DNA from 3 places in the Streptomyces sp. NPDC020299 genome. Region 1 is predicted to be linked to each of the others. Evidence: riboswitches for the same ligand, from Rfam matches in the RefSeq annotation. Region 1 holds a riboswitch; each other region holds the start of a gene.
What was found. A riboswitch is a leader RNA that binds a small molecule or an ion and turns the genes downstream of it on or off. The one in region 1 is predicted to bind S-adenosylmethionine.
Positions count from the first base shown of each region.

Region 2: another riboswitch for S-adenosylmethionine. It lies ahead of ACH45E_RS05810 (DUF3293 domain-containing protein); the one in region 1 lies ahead of ACH45E_RS12615 (aminotransferase class V-fold PLP-dependent enzyme).
Region 3: another riboswitch for S-adenosylmethionine. It lies ahead of thrC (threonine synthase); the one in region 1 lies ahead of ACH45E_RS12615 (aminotransferase class V-fold PLP-dependent enzyme).

Region 1 covers NZ_JBIRWL010000004.1:273,454-281,074, forward strand. Annotated here, with positions in the region: gene ACH45E_RS12605 (rhomboid family intramembrane serine protease) at 1-5, shown strand, start outside; gene ACH45E_RS12610 (Lrp/AsnC ligand binding domain-containing protein) at 2-283, shown strand; gene ACH45E_RS12615 (aminotransferase class V-fold PLP-dependent enzyme) at 630-1,991, opposite strand; SAM riboswitch class IV at 2,155-2,271, opposite strand; gene ACH45E_RS12620 (hypothetical protein) at 2,349-2,519, opposite strand; gene ACH45E_RS12625 (PRC-barrel domain-containing protein) at 2,547-2,903, opposite strand; gene trpD (anthranilate phosphoribosyltransferase) at 3,006-4,070, opposite strand; gene ACH45E_RS12635 (cytochrome bc complex cytochrome b subunit) at 4,209-5,870, opposite strand; gene ACH45E_RS12640 (Rieske 2Fe-2S domain-containing protein) at 5,867-6,925, opposite strand; gene ACH45E_RS12645 (c-type cytochrome) at 6,922-7,621, opposite strand, start outside.
Region 2 covers NZ_JBIRWL010000002.1:357,958-365,578, forward strand. Annotated here, with positions in the region: gene ACH45E_RS05805 (SpoIIE family protein phosphatase) at 1-813, shown strand, start outside; SAM riboswitch class IV at 863-977, shown strand; gene ACH45E_RS05810 (DUF3293 domain-containing protein) at 1,023-1,496, shown strand; gene ACH45E_RS05815 (MFS transporter) at 1,528-3,240, opposite strand; gene ACH45E_RS05820 (TetR/AcrR family transcriptional regulator) at 3,462-4,241, shown strand; gene ACH45E_RS05825 (peptidoglycan-binding domain-containing protein) at 4,256-4,609, opposite strand; gene ACH45E_RS05830 (MarR family transcriptional regulator) at 5,389-5,880, opposite strand; gene ACH45E_RS05835 (aminotransferase class I/II-fold pyridoxal phosphate-dependent enzyme) at 6,054-7,418, shown strand; gene ACH45E_RS05840 (cytochrome P450) at 7,456-7,621, opposite strand, start outside.
Region 3 covers NZ_JBIRWL010000029.1:34,164-41,784, forward strand. Annotated here, with positions in the region: gene ACH45E_RS42225 (hypothetical protein) at 345-1,160, shown strand; gene ACH45E_RS42230 (Uma2 family endonuclease) at 1,221-1,901, shown strand; gene groL (chaperonin GroEL) at 1,981-3,603, opposite strand; gene ACH45E_RS42240 (cold-shock protein) at 3,934-4,140, opposite strand; gene ACH45E_RS42245 (ubiquitin-like small modifier protein 1) at 4,611-4,886, opposite strand; gene thrC (threonine synthase) at 4,883-6,166, opposite strand; SAM riboswitch class I at 6,185-6,348, opposite strand; gene ACH45E_RS42255 (glucosyl-3-phosphoglycerate synthase) at 6,492-7,436, shown strand; gene ACH45E_RS42260 (trehalose-6-phosphate synthase) at 7,530-7,621, shown strand, end outside.

The DNA.
Region 1 (7,621 bases):
CGTGATCACCGCGATCGTGCTCATCAAGACCAGCGTGGACCGGATCCCCGAGATCGCGGAGCAGATCGCCGCGCTGGACAGCGTCAGCGAGGTCTTCTCCGTCACCGGCACCTACGACCTGATCGCCATGGTCCGCGTACGCCAGCACGAGAACCTGGCGGATGTCATCCCCGGCAAGATCAGCAAGATCCCCGGCGTCGAGGGCACCGACACCCACGTGGCGTTCCGCACCTACTCCCAGCACGACCTCGAGGCGGCCTTCGCGATCGGGCTGGACAACTAGGGCCTGCCCGGCGGATCAGGTCGCGGGAAAGGGCCGGTACCCCGTCGACGCCGGTGAGCGGGGCCGTCCAGGCCGAACGCCCGCACGCCGTCGTCGCCGCGCGCATGGCGGTGCCGCCGGACGCCGCCATGCGGAGGAGGCCGCCCGGGGCCGGGTCGTACGACCACGCCTTGGTGCCGTCGCCGGCCGGACCGCGAACCGCGCTTCGGCCGCCTGCGGGGACTGCCCGCCACCGGGAGCCGCGCGGGCAGCAGCCCGTGCGGACCACGCCGCCCGCGACGAGCGGGGCGGCGGCCCCGGGACCGGCCGCCGTGCTCGCCCGCGGGTCCGGAGGTGGCGGCGGTGATCAGACGGCCGGCACGCAACGGCCGTTCTCGGTGCGGTAGTTCCACTTCGCGCCGGTGCGTACGAGCTCGCGGACCGCGCCGACGAACCGCTCCACGTGCTCGTCCGGCGTGCCCGCGCCGAAGCTGACGCGGATGGCGTTGAGGGACTTCTCGCCGGGTGCGGCCTCGGGGGCGCCGCACTCGCCCTGGGTCTGCGGGTCGCTGCCGAGCAGGGTGCGCAGGAGGGGGTGGGCGCAGAACAGGCCGTCGCGGACGCCGATGCCGTACTCGGCGGAGAGGGCGGCGGCGAAGTGCGAGCTGTTCCAGCCGTCGACGACGAAGGAGATGACGCCGACGCGCGGGGCGTCGTCGCCGAAGAGGGAGAGGACCCGGACCTCGGGGACCTCGGCGAGGCCCGCGCGGACCTTCCCGATCAGGTACTCCTCCCGGGCGACCAGGGTGTCGAAGCCCGCCTCGGTGAGTGCCTTGCAGGCCGAGGCGATGGAGTAGGCGCCGATGACGTTCGGGGAGCCGGCCTCGTGGCGGGCGGCGCTGTCGTGCCACTCCACGTCCACTCCCCCGTCGTCACGCCGGCTGACCTTGCGGCTGGCGCCGCCGCCCGCGAGGTACGGCTCGGCAGCCTGGAGCCAGTCGGCGCGACCGGCGAGGACGCCGGAGCCGAACGGGGCGTACAGCTTGTGCCCGGAGAAGGCGACCCAGTCGACGTAGAGGTCCCGGACGGACACCGGGTGGTGCGGGGCCAGCTGGGCGGCGTCCAGGACGATCCGGGCGCCGTGCGCGTGGGCGGCGGCGGCCAGCTCGCGGACCGGCCACAGCTCGCCGGTGACGTTCGAGGCGCCGGTGACGCACACCAGGGCCGGACCGTAGGGGTCGCGGTCGGCCAGGGCCCGCTCCAGCGTCTCGACGGCCTGCCGCGGGGTGCGCGGGGCGTCGAGGCAGGTGACCCGGGCGTCCTGCCAGGGCAGCAGCGAGGCGTGGTGCTCGGTCTCGAAGACGAAGACCTGGCAGTCGGCGGGCAGCGCGCGGGCGAGCAGGTTGAGGGAGTCCGTGGTGGACCGGGTGAAGACCACCTGGTCGTCGTCCCGGCAGTCGAGGAACTCGGCGACGGTCTTCCGGGCGTTCTCGAAGAGGTCGGTGGACAGCTGCGAGAGGTAACCGGCGCCCCGGTGCACGCTGCCGTAGTACGGGGCGTACGCGGCCACGTCGTCCCAGACCCGCTGGAGCGCGGGGGCGCTGGCCGCGTAGTCGAGCGCGGCGTAGGAGACCTCGCCGCCGGTGACGAGCGGCACGGTGACGTCCCGGCCCAGCACGGGCAGCGGGGCACAGACGGACTGGTCGGCGGCAAGAGCGGAGACGGACATGGGTGTACTCCCGTGAAAGCAGGCGGAGATCGCCGACGCGAGCGAACGGGTGCTCCAGCGCCGACAGGGTGAAAGGGGTATGCGGAGGCGGGGCTCGGCGCCCTATCGCATTCGCTTGCTCACGGAAGGCTCCCTCGACGACCAGGACCCCTGGCGTGCGAGGGGTCCGCGCTTGCCGCAGACCTCGCTGCCTGCGGCCTGGTCTTCACCCGGGGCACCCCGCCACGGACGGAGGGTTGCCGGACAGTCGGCCGGGGCCTCATGACTGTCACTCATGACCTGCGAAAGAACGTACGCGAGCCGATCACCGGCCCGCAACCCGTGTCCGGATCGCGGGACACCCGCCTCGCGTCGAGGTCAGCGGACGAAGTGGTGCCGATGCGAGCGCCGGGACCAGCGCATACCGAACAGCACCAGGTCCAGCGCCAGGACCACCGCGCCGATGACCAGGAGGTAGAACAACCCGTTCGCCACGCCGACGAGTCCCAGGACGATCGCCACGATGATCAGGAACAGGAAGAGCGCCATGGGTGACCACATCCTCCGGCAGACCGGTCAGCCGCGCGCGAGACGGCGCCCGCGTGCGGCACCGGCCTCGTAGGGCCTGTCGTAGTGTTCGAAGATCTCGTGTTCCCGCTCGGCCGGGAGGACGTCGTCCATGCCGATGGACGGCGACTTCTTCACCTGCCCGCGGGCGTGGGCCACCCGCACGTAACCGGGTCCGAGGGTCGCCTCGTCGAGCGGGACGAAGACGAGCCGATGCCGGGTCGGCATCCCGGTGCGGACGGTGACCATGGCGGGCGTGTCGTCGGTGGTGTCCAGGTAGACCGCTTCGAGGGCCCCGATCTTGCGGCCCCTGGGATCGATCACGTCGCGGTTGCGCCACTCGCGGATATCGGCTGAGTGGATCATGCCTCGCTCCTCGCGGCCCGCCCTCCCGGACACCGCAGGGGAAAGCGGAGCGGCCGCGGGAGAGCTACCACCTCTTCACTGTACTCCCGCGGCCCTCCGGCGTTACGCGTTGCTCGCGGCCACCCAGCGCTCCAGGGTCCGTCTGGCCGAGCCGGAGTCGATCGAATCGGCCGCCTTGCGCATCCCGGCGCTCAGCTGCTCGGCCAGCGGCTCCTGAGCCGGGTCCAGGGCCACCAGGGCCGCCGCCGAGTTCAGCAGCACGGCGTCCCGTACGGGGCCCGTCTCGCCGTCGAGGAGTCTCAGGGCGACCTCGGCGTTGTACGACGGGTCACCGCCGCGCAGGGCCTGAACCGGCACCAGCTCGATGCCTACGTCGCGCGGGTCGAAGCGCTCCTCGGTGACCTTGCCGTCGCGCACGACCCAGACGTGGGACGTGGCCGTCGTGGTCAGCTCGTCGAGGCCGTCGTCGCCGCGGAAGACCAGGGAGGAGTTGCCGCGTTCGGCCAGGACACCCGCGATCATCGGCGCCAGCCGGGGGTCCGCGACGCCGACCGCCTGTGCCTTCACCTTCGCCGGGTTGGTCAGCGGCCCGAGGGCGTTGAAGACCGTCCGGATGCCCAGCTGGCCGCGCGCGGCGGCCACATGACGCAGCGCCGGGTGGAACTTCACCGCGAAGCAGAAGGTGATGCCCGCCTCCTCGGCGACCTCGGCCACCCGCTGGGGCGTCAGGTCCAGATTGACGCCCAGCTTCTCCAGGACGTCCGACGAGCCCGACGCCGAGGAGGCCGCCCGGTTGCCGTGCTTGACGACCTTCGCGCCCGTGCCGGCCACCACGAGCGCCGACATCGTGGAGATGTTCACCGTCTTGGCGCCGTCGCCGCCGGTGCCCACGATGTCGACCGTGCGGCCCGACACCTCGATGACGTTGGCGTGCTCGTACATCGCCCGGACCACACCGGTGATCTCCTCGACGGTCTCGCCCTTGGCACGCAGCGCGACCACGAAGCCGGCGATCTGCGCGTCGGTGGCCTCGCCGCGCATGATCTGGTCCATCGCCCAGGCCGTCGCGTCGGCGCTCTGGTCGCGGCCGTACAGCAGGGCGTTCAGTACCTCGGGCCAGGAACGGCCCGCCGCGGTGTCGCCTCCAGCGGGGGTCACAGCGCTCATCAGCCGCTCCTGGTGGTCGTAGAAGAGTGTGTCGTCGTAGAAGAGTGTGCTGCCACCCTATCCAGGCCGGGGCACGGCGAAGGGCCCCGTCCGAACACCGGACGGGGCCCTTCGCGCGTGGCGTGGCGTGCGCAGCGATCAGTGGTGGCCGTGGCCGCTCGTGATCTCCTTGTACTCCTCCACACTCGGCTTCGGGATCTGGTTGTCCTCGCCGTAGTAGGCGTTGCTGAGCTTGGCGCGCAGCTTCTCGGAGCCCTTGATCTTCCGCTCGACGCCGTTCTCGTCGACCGTCGGGCCGATCTCGGCCGGCTCGTACTGGTTGTGAGCCGTGAGGGTGTGCAGCTGCTCCTGGCTGAGCGGCTCGTGGACCTCGATGAACTCACCGTGTGGCAGGCGCTTGATGATGCCGGTCTCGCGGCCGTGCAGCACCTTGTCGCGGTCGCGGCGCTGGAGGCCGAGGCAGATCCGCTTGGTGACGATGAACGCGATGACCGGTCCGGCGAAGAAGCCGATCCGGACGAACCAGGTGACGTCGTTGATCGACAGGTGGAAGTGCGTGGCCCACAGGTCGTTGCCGCCGCCGACGAGACCGATCATGTAGACGGTGATCCAGGCGACGCCGAACCCGGTACGGGTCGGGGCGTTGCGCGGGCGGTCCAGGATGTGGTGCTCGCTCTTGTCGCCGGTGACCCAGGACTCGATGAACGGGTAGAGCGCGATCGCCGCGAGCACGACGCCGAAGAGGACCAGCGGGATGAACACGCCCAGGACGAGCGTGTGGCCCCAGAGGTTGATCTCCCAGCCCGGCATGTAGCGGATCAGACCCTCGGCGAAGCCCATGTACCAGTCGGGCTGTGCGCCGGTGGACACCTGGTCCGGTCGGTAGGGGCCCATGGCCCAGATCGGGTTGATCTGGGCGATCGCCGCGATGGCCGCGATGACACCGAAGACCAGGAAGAAGAAGCCTCCGGCCTTGGCCATGTAGACCGGCAGCAGCGGCATGCCGACGACGTTCTTGTTGCTCTTGCCGGGACCCGCGAACTGCGTGTGCTTGTGGTAGAAGACCAGGATCAGGTGGCCGACGACCAGGCCGAGCATGATGCCCGGCAGCAGCAGGATGTGGATCGAGTAGAACCGGGCCACGAAGTCGTGGCCGGGGAACTCGCCGCCGAAGAGGAAGAACGAGATGTACGTGCCGACGATCGGCATGGACAGGATCGCGCCCTCGGTGAAGCGGACACCGGTGCCGGAGAGCAGGTCGTCCGGGAGCGAGTAACCGGTGAAGCCGGTGAACATGCCCAGGACGAACAGCAGGAAGCCGAACAGCCAGTTGATCTCACGCGGCTTGCGGAACGCGCCGGTGAAGAACACGCGCATCATGTGCACGAACATGCCGGCCAGGAAGATCAGCGCGGCCCAGTGGTGGATCTGCCGGATGAGCAGACCACCGCGCACGTCGAAGGAGATGTGCAGGGTCGAGCTGAACGCCTCGCTCATCAGCTGGCCCTGCAGCGGGACGTAGCTGCCGTGGTACTCCACCTCGTTCATCGACGGGTGGAAGAACAGCGTCAGGTACACACCCGTGAGGATGATGATGAGGAAGCTGTAGAGGCAGACCTCACCCAACATGAACGACCAGTGGTCGGGGAAGATCTTGCGCATGTTGGCCTTGGCCAGGGAGTAGATCCCGAGCCGGCCGTCGGCCCAGTCGGCGACGCGCTCGCCGGCCGGTGCCTTCCCGCGGGGGCGGCCCGCCGCGTCAGCGGCAGGTGAATTCGTTTCGTTGGCTGAAGTATTCATCCGCGCTCCCAGAATGCAGGACCGACGGGCTCCTCGAAGTCGCCGAGGGCCTGGAGGTAACCGTCGCCGTTCACACCGATGCGGAGCTGGGGCAGGGCGTGACCGGCGGGGCCGAAGATCACTCGGGCACCGTCGGAGAGGTCGAAGGTGGACTGGTGGCACGGGCACAGCACGTGGTGCGTCTGCTGCTCGTACAGGGAGATCGGGCAACCGACGTGGGTGCAGATCTTCGAGTACGCGACGATGCCCTCGTGCGACCACTCGAGCTCGCGCTTGTCCTTGATGTTGTCCGGCTGGAGCCGGATGATCATCAGGGCCGCCTTGGCGATCTCGTTCTGGAAATCCTCCTGCGCCTCCTCCAGCCCGTCGGGCTTGGCGAAGGTGAGGGAGCCGACCTGCACGTCCTCGGGACGCAGCGGCAGGTTGGTGTTCACGTTGACCAGCAGCTTGCCCTTGGACCAGATCGTGTGGCGGAGCTTGGTCTGGGGCAGCGGACCGAGGTCACGCAGCAGGACGACGCCGGAGAGCGGCACCAGGGTGAGCGCGCCGAGCATCGTGTTGCGGATCAGCTTGCGGCGGCCGAGCGCCGACTCCTGGGCGCCCAGCTTGAAGTCGGCGTGGACCTTCGCCCGGACCTCGGGGGAGGCCGCGATCGGGTGACGCTCGTCTGCGACCTCCACGTCGGACATCAGGGTGCGGGCCCAGTGGACCGCGCCCGCGCCGATGGTGAACAGCGCCGTGCCGAGGCACAGGCCCAGCGCGAAGTTGAGCGCGCTGATGTGCCCGATCGGGAAGACGAAGATGTTCTTGTCGGCCGGGATCGTCACGTAGGACGCGATGAAGCCGATCGTGGCCAGCATCGACACCGTGAACAGCAGGGCGACCATGCGCTCGGACCGCTTGGCGGCCCGCTCGTCGATGTCCTGGATCCGGTGCTCGTGCGGCGGCAGCCCCGGGTCGGCGAACGGGTTCTTCTCGTCCGCGACGTCCACGGCGCCGTGCGTGTGGTCCTGCTCGGCGGGCAGGTTCTCTTCTGGAATGTCTTGGCTACTCATGACTTCTTGGCCTTTGCGGTCCGAGCGGCGACCCAGACGGCGACCGCGACAAGTGCGCCGAGACCGAAGATCCACGCGAACAGACCCTCGCTGACCGGCCCGAGGCCGCCCAGCTCCAGACCGCCGGGGTTCGTCGTCTCATCGCCGTTGACCGCGTGCAGGTACGCGATGATGTCCTTCTTGTTCTTCTCCGACATCGTGGTGTCGGGGAAGGACGGCATGTTCTGCGGGCCGGTCTGCATGGCCTCGTAGATGTGCTTCGGGTCGACGCCGTCCAGGGACGGGGCGAACTTGCCCTTGGTCAGCGCACCACCCTTGCCGATGAAGTTGTGGCACTGCGCGCAGTTGGTGCGGAACAGCTCGCCACCCTTGGCGATGTCGCCGTCACCCGGGCTGTACTGCTCCGAGGTCGGCACGTTCGGGCCGGCGCCCAGGGAGGCGACGAACGCCGCCAGCTGGTCGATCTGGGCCTGGGTGTAGATGTTCTTCTTCTTAGGGACCTGCGCGCCCTGCGAGGTGGCGGCCGGCATACGGCCGGTGCCGACCTGGAAGTCGACGGCCGCGGCGCCCACGCCCACCAGGCTCGGCCCGTCGGAGGAGCCCTGGCCACCGGTGCCGTGGCAGCTGGCGCAACCGACCTCGTAGAGCTTCTTGCCCTCTTCGATGGTCAGGGACTGGGAGGACTCGTCGGCCTGC
Region 2 (7,621 bases), on a different contig from region 1:
GAGGTGGTCGGCGAACGGCCCGTGGGCGAGCAGACCGTCGGCGCCACCTGCCTGTACGCCGTGTACGACCCCGTGTCCCGCCGGTGCTCCATGGCCCGCGCCGGTCACCCGCCGCCGGTGGTGACCGCGCCGGACGGACAGGTGGCTCCGCTCGACCTGCCGGCCGGCCCGCCGCTCGGCCTGGGCGGCCTGCCGTTCGAGGCCCGGGAGATCGAACTGGCCGAGGGGAGCTTGCTGTGCCTGTACACCAACGGAGTCATCGGTGAACGCCACATCGACGCCGACACCGCTCTGACCAGGCTCTGCGCAGCGCTCACCCGCCCCGCGGACGCCCTGGAACGGACATGCCAAGCGGTGGTCGACTCGCTCGTGCCGTCTCGCCCCAGCGACGACGTCGCTCTGCTGATCGCCCGCACCCGCATGCTGCCACCGGACGATGTCGCCTCCTGGCATCTGCCGGCGGAGCCCGCCAGCGCGGCCCGCGCCCGCGCACTGATCTCGGCCAAGCTGACCGAATGGGGTCTGGAACACCTGGCGTTCACCACCGAGTTGATCGCCAGCGAACTGGTCACCAATGTCTACCGGTACGCCGGCGGCCCCGCGACCCTGCGGCTGATCCGTGAACGGTGGCTGGTGTGCGAGGTCAGCGACACCAGCCATACCTCGCCACACCTGCTTCGCGCCCGTACCACCGACGAGGGCGGCCGCGGCCTGTTCCTGGTGGCCCAGATGGCCGAACGCTGGGGCACCCGCTACACCCGCGAGGGCAAGACCGTATGGACCGAACAGCTACTGGCCGGCACACTCACCTGACCGTTCGGCGGCTGGACTTCCAGCCGGTTCCTGTGCAAGCATCCGTCCCGGTCACGAAGCCGATCGCGCCCCTGGACGAGCGTCGGCCGGCAACCTCGCCCACCGCGCAAGGTGCCCTCCAGGGAAGACCAGGCCCCCACGGCCTGTGGGGGTAAGCGCGGATCTCCCTGCCCAGCGGGTAAGGGGGTCCCTCTCGCACGGAGGCCCTCATGCCCGCTGGCACACGGATCGCCCGGATGCCGCAGTGGACGCACTACCAGCAGGCGGTCGTGGACATCGAACTGCCCGAAGGCACGGTCCGAGTGGCACCGGCACCGCGCGGGGTGACGGTCGGCTCGTTTCCTGCCCCGGACGGGGAGACCATCCACGTCGTCACGGCCCACAACCCTCGCGGCCGTCTCGCGTCCCGACCGGACAACGACCGCGCCCACCGAGAAATGCTCGGCCTGCTGCGCCGACGGGAACTTCGGTGGTGGCCCGCTGTCGGGGGTGACGCGGACAGCAGGCACACCGAGGTCAGCGCGGCGATCGTCGGCCTGAGCGACCACCAAGCACGAGCGCTGGGGCGGCAGTTCGGCCAGGACGCGGTGTTCGCCTGGTCGACGACGACATGGAGGCTCCTTTCCTGCTCCGGCCCCGAAGAGGTACTCACACGCGGCTGGCAGTCCAGTCGGACCGGGTGATGTGCACGGCCTCTGAGAGGGCGGCCACGGCTCAGTGCCCGGCGGACTCCTCGGGGCGCGCGCGGCGCGGCAGGAGGAACGAGAGCAGGAAGGTCAGGGCGAGCATGCCGTCGACGATCCACAGCACCGTCTTCATGACGGAGCCGAACCCGCTCCGGAAGGCCGACGACGCGGTGGCGTCCAGCGCGGCGGGTATCCGGGCACCGGCCTGTGGTGAGGTCACGGCGGACCGCGAGTCCTTCTCCAGGCGCGCGCAGGACGCCGGGGTCGCGGCAGGATCCTTGGCGACGGCGCGGTCCGAGGCGCACTGACGCAGGTCCGCCACGACGCGCTCCTGGACGGCGGGCGCCACGTGCGCGGCAGCCAGTCGACCACGCAGGCCGGCCGAGTGGTGGTCGACGGCGGTGGCGACGCCGCCGCCCAGCAGACCGAAGAACACGGTGCCGAGAAGGGCCACGCCGAAGGCGCCGCCGAGCTGCTGCATCGCGGTCATCGTGCCGGACGCCGAGCCCGTCTCGTGCTGTTCGACACTGGCGAGCACGATGTCGAAGAACGGCGCCATGAGCAGCCCCATCCCGGTGCCGGTGACGAGCAGGGCCGGCAGGAGCTGCCAGGGGCCGACGCCGCCCCCCACCATGTCGAGGGTCAGCCACACGCCGAACACACCGGCCGCCATGACCAGTGCGCCCGCCTGCAGTACGGCCCGTCCGAACCGGGCGACACCCTGAGCGATCCCGAAGCCGACGATCATGCCGCCCGACCAGGGCACCATCACCAGTCCGGCCTTGAGCGGCGAATATCCGAGGCCGAGCTGGGTGTAGAGGTTGAAGACCAGCATGAAGCCCTGCATGGTCGAGAAGAAGACCAGCCCCAGGATCATGCCGCCACTGAACCCACGCTTGCGGAAGAGGCTCGGGACGACCAGCGGATCCTGGCCGGCCTTGCTGCGGCGCGCCTCGTACGTGCCGAAGGCGACGAAGACGACCACCGAGGCGGCCATCATCAGGAACGCCCACACAGGCCAGTCGTACTCACGGCCCTGCACCAGCGGGAAGATGATGAGCAGCGCGGCCAGCGAGACCAGGACCATGCCGGGGATGTCCAGGCGCGGCTTGCTGCCGGACCGGCCCCTCGGCAGGTAGCGCAGGGCGCCGAGGAAGGCGGCCGCACCCAGCGGCAGGTTGATCAGGAAGATCATCCGCCATCCGGTGCCGAAGTAATCGGCGTCCACGAGCCAGCCCGCCAGGATCGGCCCGCACACCGCGGACAGTCCCATGACCGGGCCGAACATGCCGAAGGCCTTCTGCGACTCCTTCGGCGGGAACATCTCCTTGATCATGCCGAGGCCCTGCGGCAGCATCACCGCGCCGAACAGGCCCTGTACGACGCGTGCGACGATCAGCATCCCGGGTGACACGGAGATCGCGCAGAGCAGCGAACCCAGAGTGAAGCCGGCGGCCCCCACGAGGAACATGCGGCGACGCCCGTGAATGTCCCCGAGCCGCCCTCCGGTGACGAGCCCGACGGCCATCGAGAGGGTGTACGCGGCGGCCAGCCACTGCAGAGTGGAGGCACCGCCGCCGAGGTCGGCCCGCATGGAGGGGCCGGCGATGTTCGTGACGACGGCGTCGAGGAGATCCATCACCTCGGCCGCGAGGATCACGAAGAGTGCAGCCCAGCGCCACCGGTAGGGCGCTGGTGAGTCGGCGGGCGCCTCGACGGACGCGACACCGGTGGTGGACATCGGAACTCCTCGATGAGGTGGGAAGGCGGATGACCGGACATGCGAGAGAACAGTGTTCACCGTAGCAGAACACTGCTCATACAGAGAACGGTGTTCATCAAGATATAGCGCAATGCTGCGACGCCGACAAGATATATCGCGTATTCGCCCCGTGCTGCTCCGCGTAAGCGGCAACGGACGCGGACGGAGAACACTGTTCTCCCGACGCCTAGACTGTCCTCATGACCGACGCGGCCGCCGACACCCCCGAACCCCCTCCGCCGTCTCCCTGGGAGCGTGAGCGCCCCGCTCGTGCCCGTGTCGCCCCGGCGCGCACCCCGCTGTCGCGCGAGCGGGTCGTCGAGGCCGCCTTCACCGTGCTGGACCGCCAGGGCCTCGACGGACTGTCGATGCGCCAGGTGGCGGCCGAACTCGGAGTCACGGTCTCCGCCCTCTACGCCTACGTCAGCTCCAAGGGCGATCTCCTGGAACTGATGTACACCCGGCTCTACGACGGCTTCGAGATGCCCGAGCCCGCCCCGGAGCGGTGGCAGGAGCAGGTGCGGGACTACGCCCGCTCCGCACGGCACCGCCTGCGGTCCCACCGGGACATGGCCAGGATCTCCATGGCCCACGTTCCCTTCACCGCCGAACTGCTGCCGCACGTCGAGGCGTTGCTCGCCATCTTCCGTACCGCCGGGCTCCCCGACCGCATCGCGGCGGAGGCGGGTGACCTCATCTCCACCTACATCGACGGGTTCGTCCTGGAGGAGGGCATGTGGCAGGACCGCGCCACCCAGCACGACGGTGACGGTTCCTCGCCGGCCCGGCCCGACTGGCGCGAGATGGCCGACAAGATGCAGGACTACTTCGCGTCGCTTCCCGCGGAGGACTTCCCCCACCTGCGAGCCCTGTCCGGGCTGATGGTGACGGGTTCCTCCGAAGGGCGGTTCGACATCGGCCTGGAGATCATCCTGCGCGGCCTGGCGAGCTACCTGCCCGAGTCGGCGGCCGGCATGTGACGGGCCGGCCGCGGCTACTTCGTGCGCAGCATGAGGGCGTAGCGGGTGTTGTCCCCGTACACGCCGGTCTCGTCCCCATGGACGCCGAACCGTTTCTGGAACCGGGCCACCGCCTGCCGGACCTCCGTGCCGAAGCGGCCGTCGATCGCACCGCCGTCGTAGATCTGCGGGATCTGGAGCAGACGTACCTGCAACTCGTACACCCCGTGGCCGCTGTCGCCCTCACGCAGTACCCCGGTGCCCGGGATCTCGGGAAGCCGGGTGTCGCCGGGCAGGGGCCGTTCCGGTTGCCCCAGGGACGCGGGCGGTGCCGTCGACGCGGAGGGCTCGTTCGTGAACAGCGAAGAGGCGAGGATCAGGCCGCTCACGGTGCCCAGCCCGAAGACGCCGGCGATCCGGGTGCGCCGCCGGTCGGTGGAGCGCCGATGTCCCCGGCCTCCCTCCGTCAGGGGCGTCGGGTCGTGAGCCGGGCGTGGTGGCGGCACATGGGGCGGGGCGATGGGAGGCGCCGACGGAGGCCCGGGGACGGGGCGGACTGCCGGCGGTCCGGGCCGCGTCGGGCCCGCGTCGCTTGTGGCGGGCTGCTCTCCCGCCACCCCTGGCATGCCGCGCGACCACAGCGGCTGCACCCCCGCGGGGGTGGGAACCAGGCGTGCGGCTCGACTCCCCGTCCACTGAGTCCGCGGCGGATACGCGGGCGACGGCGGCTGCGGCGGGTGTGGAGGGTGCGGAGGGTGCGGAGGGTGCGGAGGGTGCGGAGGGGGAGGTGAGGGGGCACTGGAAGGATCTGTGCGGACGCGGCCCCCGGCCGTTTCGCCGTGGTGCTCGAAGGACCACGGCGAACTCGCTGTTCCCTGGCCTGCGTCCACGACGTGAAGCTCGGCCCGCGCGGCGTCGAGGGCGTCCAGGATCGCCTGGAAGGAGTCCTGCAGCCTCTCCCCGGCCTCACGCTCCGACGCGAGGGAGGGCTGTGGTGCGGGGCCGTCGCGGTCCATCGGCAGTCCTCCTCGGCCCACATCCGTGGGACACCCGTTTCCTTCTGCGGGATACGCAGTCCGTCCGGGGTTGTCTCAATCCGCCGGGGCCGGTCGGCCGCGACCGGTAGGCGCCGGCGCTTGCCCGGTGCGCCCCGGGTGCCGGCGGTCTCTCACCCGGCGTCCTCGCGCAGTGCGGTGTCGATCTCGCCCAGCGCATGGGTCAGCCGGGTGTAGTCCCCGGGGTCCAGTGGGTCGACGAAGTACCGCTGGACGACGCGGGCGTGGACATCCGCGGCCCGGAGGAAGGCCGCACGGCCCTGCCGGGTCGGTTCGACCAGGGCCACTCTGCGGTCCTCGGGAGACGGCAGGCGGCGGACCAGGCCGGCTTCCTCCATGCGGTCGATCAGACGGGTGGTGCCGCTGCTCGTGAGCGTGAGGTCGTCGGCCAGCTGTCGCTGCGAGACCTCTTCACCGGGCTGTCGGCAGAGTCTGATCAGCACCTCCATCATCGTGTGGCTGATACCGCACTCCTGCCGCAGCGCCGTGTCGATCCGCTGCTCAAGGCGGGTGGCGGACTTGATCAGCAGCCCGAAGTCGTGGACGAGCGCGCTGCTGGCGGCGCGGGCGGCGGCTTCGTCGTCCGTCCGGATCGCGTCTTTCACCTGGTCGAGCCCTCCAGTCGGTGCCGGCCCGGAAGGGCCCCTCCACGCGAGTTTACTGTTCCATCACCTACTGATGTCTCAATTGCTGAGCAGTCAATTGCTGACTGATCAGCGAAATTCTATGGTGGACACGCGCCACCTCACCGGAGATGCCAGGGAAGAGGGAGAGACCAGTGGACCTGCAGTACTGGCTGGGCCGAGCCACCGACGCGATACAGGAATGGGCCGACACCTTCGGCCCCTACCCGGCACACGCCTCCGTCCTGGTCGAAGACGACAGGTTCGGCGAGGCGTTCGAGGAGTTCACCGGGCGGCTGAGCGACAACTACCCCTTCTTCCACCCGCGCTACGCCGGCCAGATGCTCAAGCCCCCGCACCCGGCCGCCGTGGTCGGCTACCTCGCCGCGATGCTGATCAACCCGAACAACCACGCCCTGGACGGCGGCCCCGCCACCGCACGGATGGAACGCGAGGCCGTCGCACAGCTGGCCGCGATGTTCGGCTACGACGCCCACCTCGGCCACCTCACCACCAGCGGCACGATCGCCAACCTCGAAGCACTCTTCGTCGCGCGCGAACTCCACCCCGGACAGGGCGTCGCCTACAGTGCCGAGGCCCACTACACGCACGGCCGCATGTGCCATGTCCTGGGCATGAAGGGCCACCCGGTCCGCACCGACGGCCGGGGCCGCATGGACCTCGACGCCCTGGAGGACCTGCTGCGCACCGGTGACGTGGGCACCGTCGTCCTCACCACCGGCACCACCGGACTCGGAGCGGTCGACCCGGTCCATGAGGCCCTGGTCCTGAAGGAGCGCTACGGCGTCCGCATCCACGTCGACGGCGCCTACGGCGGCTTCTTCACCCTGCTGGCCGGCGCCGACGGCCCGGAGGGGCTCCCATCCGAGCCCTGGCGGGCCATCGCGCAGTGCGACTCGATCGTCGTCGACCCGCACAAGCACGGGCTCCAGCCCTACGGCTGCGGCGCCGTTCTCTTCCGCGATCCCGGGGTGGGCCGCTTCTACCTCCACGACTCGCCCTACACCTACTTCACCTCCACCGAGCTCCACCTCGGAGAGATCAGCCTCGAATGCTCACGGGCAGGAGCCTCCGCGGCTGCCCTGTGGCTCACCTTCCGGCTCCTGCCGCCCACCCCGCAGGGACTCGGCCAGGTGCTGGCGGCCGGCCGGCGCGCCGCGCTGAACTGGGCGGAGCTGATCACCGCGTCGGACGTCCTGGAGCTCTACCAGCGCCCGGAACTGGACATCGTCAGCTACTTCCCGGTCGTCGAACCCGCCACCCTGACCGGCATCGACACCGCCTCCGCCCGCATCCTGAGCGACGGCATGACCGGCCCCGACCCGGTGTTCCTGAGCACCCTCAAGGCCGGCCGGGAGGCGTTCACCGCACGACACGCCGAGATCACCGCCGACGCCCAAGGTGCCCGCATCCTCCGCAGCGTCCTGATGAAGCCGGAGTCCGAGCACCACGTCAAGCACCTGCACACCCGCGTCGAGGAGCTCGCACGGTCCCGGTGATCACGTGTGCGGCCCCGCCCCGGGCCTCGCGCTCCGGTCAGGCGAGTGTCACTTCCACCGGCAGCTTCTTGATGCCGTTGACGAAGTTGGAGCGCACCCGGGGCACCTCGCCGGCCAGGCGGACGCCGGCGAGGCGGGGGATCAGCTCCTCGAACATGATCCGGATCTCGGTGCGGGCGAGCAGGTTGCCCAGGCACAGGTGC
Region 3 (7,621 bases), on a different contig from region 1:
ACCCGGGGTCGGGCCCGAAGCTCGGGTTCCGGGCGGAGGTGGTCGGCGTTCGTCGGAAACCTCAAGGTCGCCAGGGTCTGAGCTTCGGGCGCCGAGCCTTGAGCCCTCCTTGTTTTGAATGGGTGGAGGGTTTCAACCCACCCTCCCGCCCGGCGCATTGACTTGACGCAACCGATTTGCCACGCACAGTCACGAGGGCTTAACGTCCCGCACAACGAACAGCCCCCGCTCGGTGCTCGCAACACCTGCGGGGGCTTGACCAACAAGATCGAAAGAGAGTCGATCTCATGGCTGCCGCCAAGCTTAGTGCTGCCCCCACGCCCGCGCACGCATCCCCGCACCCGATGGCCAATCCGGGTTACGGCAAACGCTCCGCGCCGGACCAACTCCCCCGCACGAATCACGACTTCGCGCACCTCCCACCTCGCGAGGCGGCCATCGCGGCGTACGTCGACCGACTTCCCGACGGCGCTGACATCTCGGTGAAGACGCTGGCCAAGGAGCTGATCTACGGCCAGTGCGCGCTGCGGACAGCCCTCAACAACCTCCATCGGGCGGGCCACTTGCGGCGGGGCCGCGAGAACATCGCCGGTTCGGGCGGCTCGCGTTGGATCACCCGATCGTGGTGGTCCCGTACGGCACGAGACGACGCCTGGTGGGCGGCGTTCACGCGCGGCGCTGTACCGGAGGACCCGGCCCCACCCGAACGGGCCCGCCCCACCCGTTCCCGAGCCCACATCCTGCTCGCCGCCCTCGGCCGTACGGCCCCCGCCCTGTCGCTCTCGGAGGCCGACTGCGCGCAGCTCGCGCCGCTGGTGGTGGAGTGGTTCGACCGCGGGGCGACCGACGAGACCGTACGCACCGCACTGACCGCCGGCCTGCCCACCCCGGTGCACCACCCGGCGGCCCTGCTCCGCCGCCGCCTGACCTCCAAACTCCCCCCGCCACCCGCCCCGCGCCCGCCGCTCCGGGTCCTGGAGTGCGCGGAATGTCGTACTCCCGGCCCCCCGGAAGCCCTGCCGGGCGGTGTCTGCGGCGCATGCCGGGGTGAACGCTCCCCCGCCCGCCGCAACACGCCCCTGTCCGCTTCCGCGGTCCAGGTCCGCGCGGGCGAGATCCGCGCTGCCATGTCCGTACGACGAGAAAGGACACACGTATGACAGCTCCTACGGTCCGCAAAGACCACTCCGGGGCACGATGGAGGAAAGGAGGCGACGCCATTGACCCCTGACACCGCTGAGCGCCCGCAGATGTCCGTGGAGGACTTCGAGGAACTCGTCCGCAGGGCTCCAAGGGAAATCCGCAACCGGCTGGAGTTCCTCGGTGGACGGCTGTGCATCCGGCACGGGCCGCTCGACGTGGACGAGTTCGAGGAGCTGGCCGCCGTCGCTCCCGAAACCGTGCGGCTTGAGTACGTCAACGGAAAAGTAGAGGTCAAGGCCGTGCCGGACGGCAAGCGCACGTCGATCTTCATGTGGCTGCTGCGTCAGTGCATGCAACAGCGCCCCGACCTGGACCTCGCGCCCGAGCGCGGCGTCAAGGCCGAGGCCTACCGCAACGGACGTGCCCGCACAGACGGCTTTCTGGCACCGGTGAATCACTTCGTCGAGGACGGCGAGTGGTCCGAATCCAACGGCGCCCTGATGGCAGTGGAGATCACCTCGCACGACCGCGACACCGACCAGCGCGACCGTGTCGACAAGCCCGTCGGGTATGCGGGGGCCGACATTCCCGTCTACCTCCTCATCGACCGCGACAGCAATACGGTCAGGGTCTACAGCGAGCCCAAGGACGGCCGTTACCAGCAGTCCCCCTCTTACCCCTGGGGAGCGGTCGTCGAGCTCCCGCCCCCGGTGAGCATCACCCTCGACACCGAGGCGCTCAAGCAGTTCGCCGACTGAAACGCCCGAGGGCGGTACCCCCTGCCAGAACAGGGGATACCGCCCTCGGTAAGGACGCAGATCAACCGGAACCGGTCGATCAGAAGTCCATGTCACCGCCCGGCATGCCGCCACCGGCGGGCGCGGCGGCCTTCTCCGGCTTGTCGGCGATGACGGCCTCGGTGGTGAGGAACAGCGCGGCGATGGAGGCGGCGTTCTGCAGGGCGGAACGGGTCACCTTCGCCGGGTCGATGATGCCCTGGGCGATCATGTCGACGTACTCGCCGGTCGCGGCGTTCAGGCCGTGGCCGACCGTCAGGTTGCGCACCTTCTCGACGACGACGCCGCCCTCGAGACCACCGTTGACGGCGATCTGCTTCAGCGGGGCCTCCAGCGCGAGCTTCACGGCGTTGGCGCCGGTCGCCTCGTCACCCTCGAGCTCCAGCTTCTCGAAGACACCGGAGGCCTGCAGCAGGGCCACGCCGCCACCGGCGACGATGCCCTCCTCGACGGCCGCCTTGGCGTTGCGGACCGCGTCCTCGATGCGGTGCTTGCGCTCCTTGAGCTCGACCTCGGTGGCGGCACCGGCCTTGATGACGGCCACGCCGCCCGCGAGCTTGGCCAGGCGCTCCTGGAGCTTCTCGCGGTCGTAGTCGGAGTCGCTGTTCTCGATCTCGGCGCGGATCTGGTTGACGCGGCCGTTGACCTGGTCGGAGGAGCCGGCACCGTCGACGATGGTGGTCTCGTCCTTGGTGATGACCACCTTGCGGGCCTTGCCCAGCAGGTCGAGGGTGGCGTTCTCCAGCTTGAGGCCGACCTCCTCGGAGATGACCTCGCCGCCCGTGAGGATGGCGATGTCGCCGAGCATGGCCTTGCGGCGGTCACCGAAGCCCGGGGCCTTGACGGCGACGGACTTGAAGGTGCCACGGATCTTGTTGACGACCAGGGTCGACAGGGCCTCGCCCTCGACGTCCTCGGCGATGATCAGCAGCGGCTTGCCCGACTGCATGACCTTCTCGAGGAGCGGGAGCAGGTCCTTGACGGAACCGATCTTGGAGTTGGCGATGAGGATGTACGGGTCGTCGAGCGACGCCTCCATCCGCTCCATGTCGGTGGCGAAGTACGCCGAGATGTAGCCCTTGTCGAAGCGCATACCCTCGGTGAGCTCCAGCTCCAGACCGAAGGTCTGGGACTCCTCGACGGTGATGACGCCTTCCTTGCCGACCTTGTCCATGGCCTCGGCGATGAGCTCGCCGATCTGGGTGTCGGCGGCGGAGATGGAGGCCGTGGAAGCGATCTGCTCCTTGGTCTCGACGTCCTTCGCCTGCTCCAGCAGGGCGGCGGAGACGGCCTCGACGGCCTTCTCGATGCCGCGCTTGAGGGCCATCGGGTTGGCGCCGGCGGCTACGTTGCGCAGGCCTTCCTTGACCAGGGCCTGGGCGAGAACGGTCGCGGTGGTCGTACCGTCACCGGCGACGTCGTCCGTCTTCTTGGCGACTTCCTTGACCAGCTCGGCGCCGATCTTCTCGTACGGGTCCTCGAGCTCGATCTCCTTGGCGATGGAGACACCATCGTTGGTGATCGTGGGGGCGCCCCACTTCTTCTCGAGGACGACGTTGCGGCCCTTGGGGCCGAGCGTCACCTTCACGGCGTCCGCGAGCTGGTTCATGCCGCGCTCGAGGCCGCGCCGCGCCTCCTCGTCGAACGCGATGATCTTGGCCATGTGAAGTGGTCCCTCCAGGACTGGGGGTGATTCCCTCGGACCGCGCCCGCGCCCGCGACGGACGGCTCGCGGACCCCGTGGTTCCTTGCCCCACTTGGCCTGCGGGCCTCACCGACCCGGTCCTTCGTTGTCACTCTCACCTTCAGAGTGCTAACGCCAATGATTAGCACTCGCCCATGCCGAGTGCAAGCGGCTCGAGCGGATCCCCAGGTGAACAGCGGGCACGCACGGCGTCGCGGGCAGGCCGAAGGGCTCGCACCCGGGAGGTACGAGCCCTTCGAAGATGTACAGAAGAACGTCGCTGTCAGTCGCTGTCAGTCGGCGCGTGCTTCAGCTGGTCGCCAGCCGGACCATGTCCGCCTGCGGCCCCTTCTGGCCCTGCGAGATCTCGAAATCGACTCGCTGACCCTCTTCCAGGGTGCGGTAACCGTCCATCTGGATCGCGCTGTAGTGGACGAATACATCCGCACCACCGTCGACCGCGATGAAGCCGTACCCCTTCTCCGCGTTGAACCACTTGACGGTGCCCTGAGCCATGCCTAACTCCCCTATTACTGGCCCTTGCACAGATCCACACTTCGCGGATCCGGGTCAGACCTCACCCCCCAAGGATTGGGGGCGTGCGCCGGAACGCGTCGACCGCGGCTGAATGTATCTGTCCAACTGCCGTCTGCAACAGGTCAATCGGACGAGAAATCTGGACGGGCGCGGTCGGGAATCTGCCAAAAATTCGGCTGAATCCGGGGCAAGTCGGACCCCATAAAAGGCGCATAAGGCGCAAAACACACGCACACTTTGGCTACATCTTGTCGGGTGTGCGGTGCGAATCCGGGGTTCTCGACCCGGGGTTCAGAAGCGCGTTCCCCAACTGTACCGCGCTCAACCACATTGAATTGCCCCCTCCGCTTCTCACGCGGAGGGGGCAATTCGATGAACGCTCGGTAACCTGAGTTACCGACGGTAATGTTCTGTCATTCGGTCAGCCGCGTCAGGGCGCGTCGGGCGCGTCAGCCGCCGGCGACGGCCGGAATGATCGAGACGCCCGCGCCGTCCGGCGTCGCCGTTTCCAGACCCTGTTCAAAACGCACGTCGTCGTCGTTGACGTACACATTGACGAAGCGGCGCAGCTTGCCCTGGTCGTCCAGGACGCGGGCGGCGATGCCGGTGTGGTTCTTCTCCAGGTCGGAGATGACGTCGGCGAGGGTCGCACCCTCGGCCTGGACCTCGGCCCGGCCGCCCGTATAGGTGCGCAGGATGGTCGGGATACGGACGGTCACGCTCATGCGAGGCCTGCCTCTCGGAACGAATCGAGGTTGGGGCGGATCGTGGCGGTCAGGCCGGTGCCTGCCACCGCGTCCAGGGTCTTGAGGCCGTCGCCCGTGTTGAGGACGACGGTCGTCTTGGTCGGGTCGAGGACGCCGTCCTTGATCAGCTTCTGGGTGACGCCGACCGTCACACCGCCCGCGGTCTCCGCGAAGATGCCCTCCGTGCGGGCCAGCAGCTTGATGGCGTCCACCACCTGCTCGTCCGTCACATCCTCCACCGCCCCGCCCGTGCGGCGCGCGATGTCGAGGACGTACGGCCCGTCCGCCGGGTTGCCGATGGCGAGGGACTTGGCGATGGTGTTCGGCTTCTGCGGGCGTACGACGTCGTGGCCGGCCTTGTACGCGGTGGACACCGGCGAGCAGCCCTCGGCCTGGGCGCCGAAGATCTTGTACGGCTTGTCCTCGACCAGGCCGAGCTTGATCAGCTCCTGGAGCCCCTTGTCGATCTTGGTGAGCTGCGAGCCGGAGGCGATCGGCACGACGATCTGGTCGGGGAGCTGCCAGCCGAGCTGCTCGCAGATCTCGTACGCCAGGGTCTTGGACCCCTCCGCGTAGTACGGCCGCAGGTTGACGTTGACGAAGCCCCAGCCCTCGCCCGCCGGGTCGCCGATCAGCTCGGAGCAGAAACGATTCACGTCGTCGTAGTTGCCCTCGATGCCGACGAGCTCGCCGCCGTAGACCGCGGCCATGACGACCTTGCCCTGCTCCAGGTCGTGCGGGATGAACACACAGGAACGGAAGCCGGCCCGCGCCGCCGCGGCACCGACCGCGCCGGCCAGGTTGCCGGTGGAGGAGCAGGAGAGGGTGGTGAAACCGAAGGCGCGCGCCGCCTCCAGCGCCTGGGCGACCACGCGGTCCTTGAAGGAGTGCGTCGGGTTGCCGGAGTCGTCCTTCACGTACAGACCGCCGGTCACGCCGAGCTCGCGGGCCAGGTTGTCGGCCTTGACGAGGGCGGTCCAGCCGGGGTTGATGTTCGGCTTGGTCGCCACGTCGGCAGGGACGGGCAGAAGAGGCGCGTAACGCCAGATGTTCGCGGGGCCCGCCTCGATGCGCCGGCGGAGTTCCTCGGTGTCGTAGGCCGAGAAGTCGTAGGCGATCTCGAGCGGGCCGAAACACTCCTCGCAGGCGAAGACCGGTCCGAGCGGCACCCGGTGGCCGCATTCGCGACAGCTCAGAGCCGCGGCGGGGCCGAGGTCTACGGTGGAGTCAGTGGTGCTTGCAACAGTCTGCGCAGCCATGTGAGGCGAGGCCCTTTCTCCTCATCTTCCTCACGACGCATCTCGCCGTGAGACGGATTTGGCACCTTCCCGAGCCGGGGAGCCTCGCGGAACGATCAGGACTGGTCACTGATCTACGAGAACCGACTGGAGGGTTGCCGGGGCTTCATCGGGCCGTGTCCCTCTGCCCCTCTGGATGAGCGGTATGCGGTTGTGTGTGCGGTTGTGAACAGCGGTGGCCTCGGACATGCGATGGTCATCCGCGTTGTCCAAGACTGTAACCGAAGGCCGGGACAGTTGAGATAGTCGTCCGAACCGCGAGACAAACAGTGAGGAGCCGCCCACCGTGCTGGAGGAAGTAGAGCGCTGGCTGAGCACCCGCTCCTGGTCCGTGACCGATCGTCCGCTCCACCAGATCCTGGCCGCGAAGCAGCGCACGGGCCAGTCGGTCAGTGTCGTGCTGCCCGCGCTCAACGAGGAGGAGACGGTCGGCGACATCGTCGCGATCATCCGTCACGACCTGATGCGGCAGGTCCCGCTCGTCGACGAGATAGTCGTCGTGGACTCGGGGTCGACCGACCGTACCTCCGAGGTGGCCGCCGCCGCGGGCGCCCGGGTCGTCCACCGCGACGCCGTCCTGCCACGGATCCCGGCCGTACCCGGCAAGGGCGAGGTCCTGTGGCGCTCGCTCCTCGTCACCGGCGGGGACATCGTCTGCTTCATCGACGCCGACCTGCGGGAGTTCTCCTCCGACTTCGTCTCGGGGATCGTCGGCCCGCTGCTGACCGACCCGGACGTGGACCTGGTCAAGGGCATGTACGACCGTCCGCTCGGCGGCGCGAGGGGACAGGGCGGCCGGGTCACCGAGCTGATGGCGCGCCCCCTGCTCAACATGCACTGGCCGCAACTGGCCGGCTTCGTGCAGCCGCTGGGCGGGGAGTACGCGGCCCGCCGCTCCCTCCTCGAACAGCTGCCCTTCCCCGTCGGGTACGGGGTGGAGCTGGGCATGCTGGTCGACGCGCTGCATCTGGTCGGCCTGGACGCCCTCGCCCAGGTGGACGTGGGGGTGCGCAAGCACCGCCACCAGGACGGGCAGGCGCTGGGCCGGATGGCGGCCGCCATCTACCGCACCGCCCAGCTCCGGCTGGCCCGCGGGCATCTGATCCGGCCCTCCCTCACCCAGTTCGAGCGGGGCGAGGACGGCTTCGAGCCGCGCACGTTCTCCGTGGACACGGAGGAGCGGCCGCCGATGGTGGAGATCGCGGAGTACGCGGCGCGACGGGTGGCCTGACTTCCGGCCGCATCCCGTCCATGTCACTCCCCATGGGAGGGAACGCACGTTTGAGCGTTTCCGGGCCGGGCTAGGTTGAGACTCATGGCTTCCATGGCTTCCACGCAGGGTGCTGAAGTGCTGGTCGCGTCCAACCGCGGCCCGGTGTCGTACGAGGTACGCGAGGATGGCTCGCTGCACGCCAA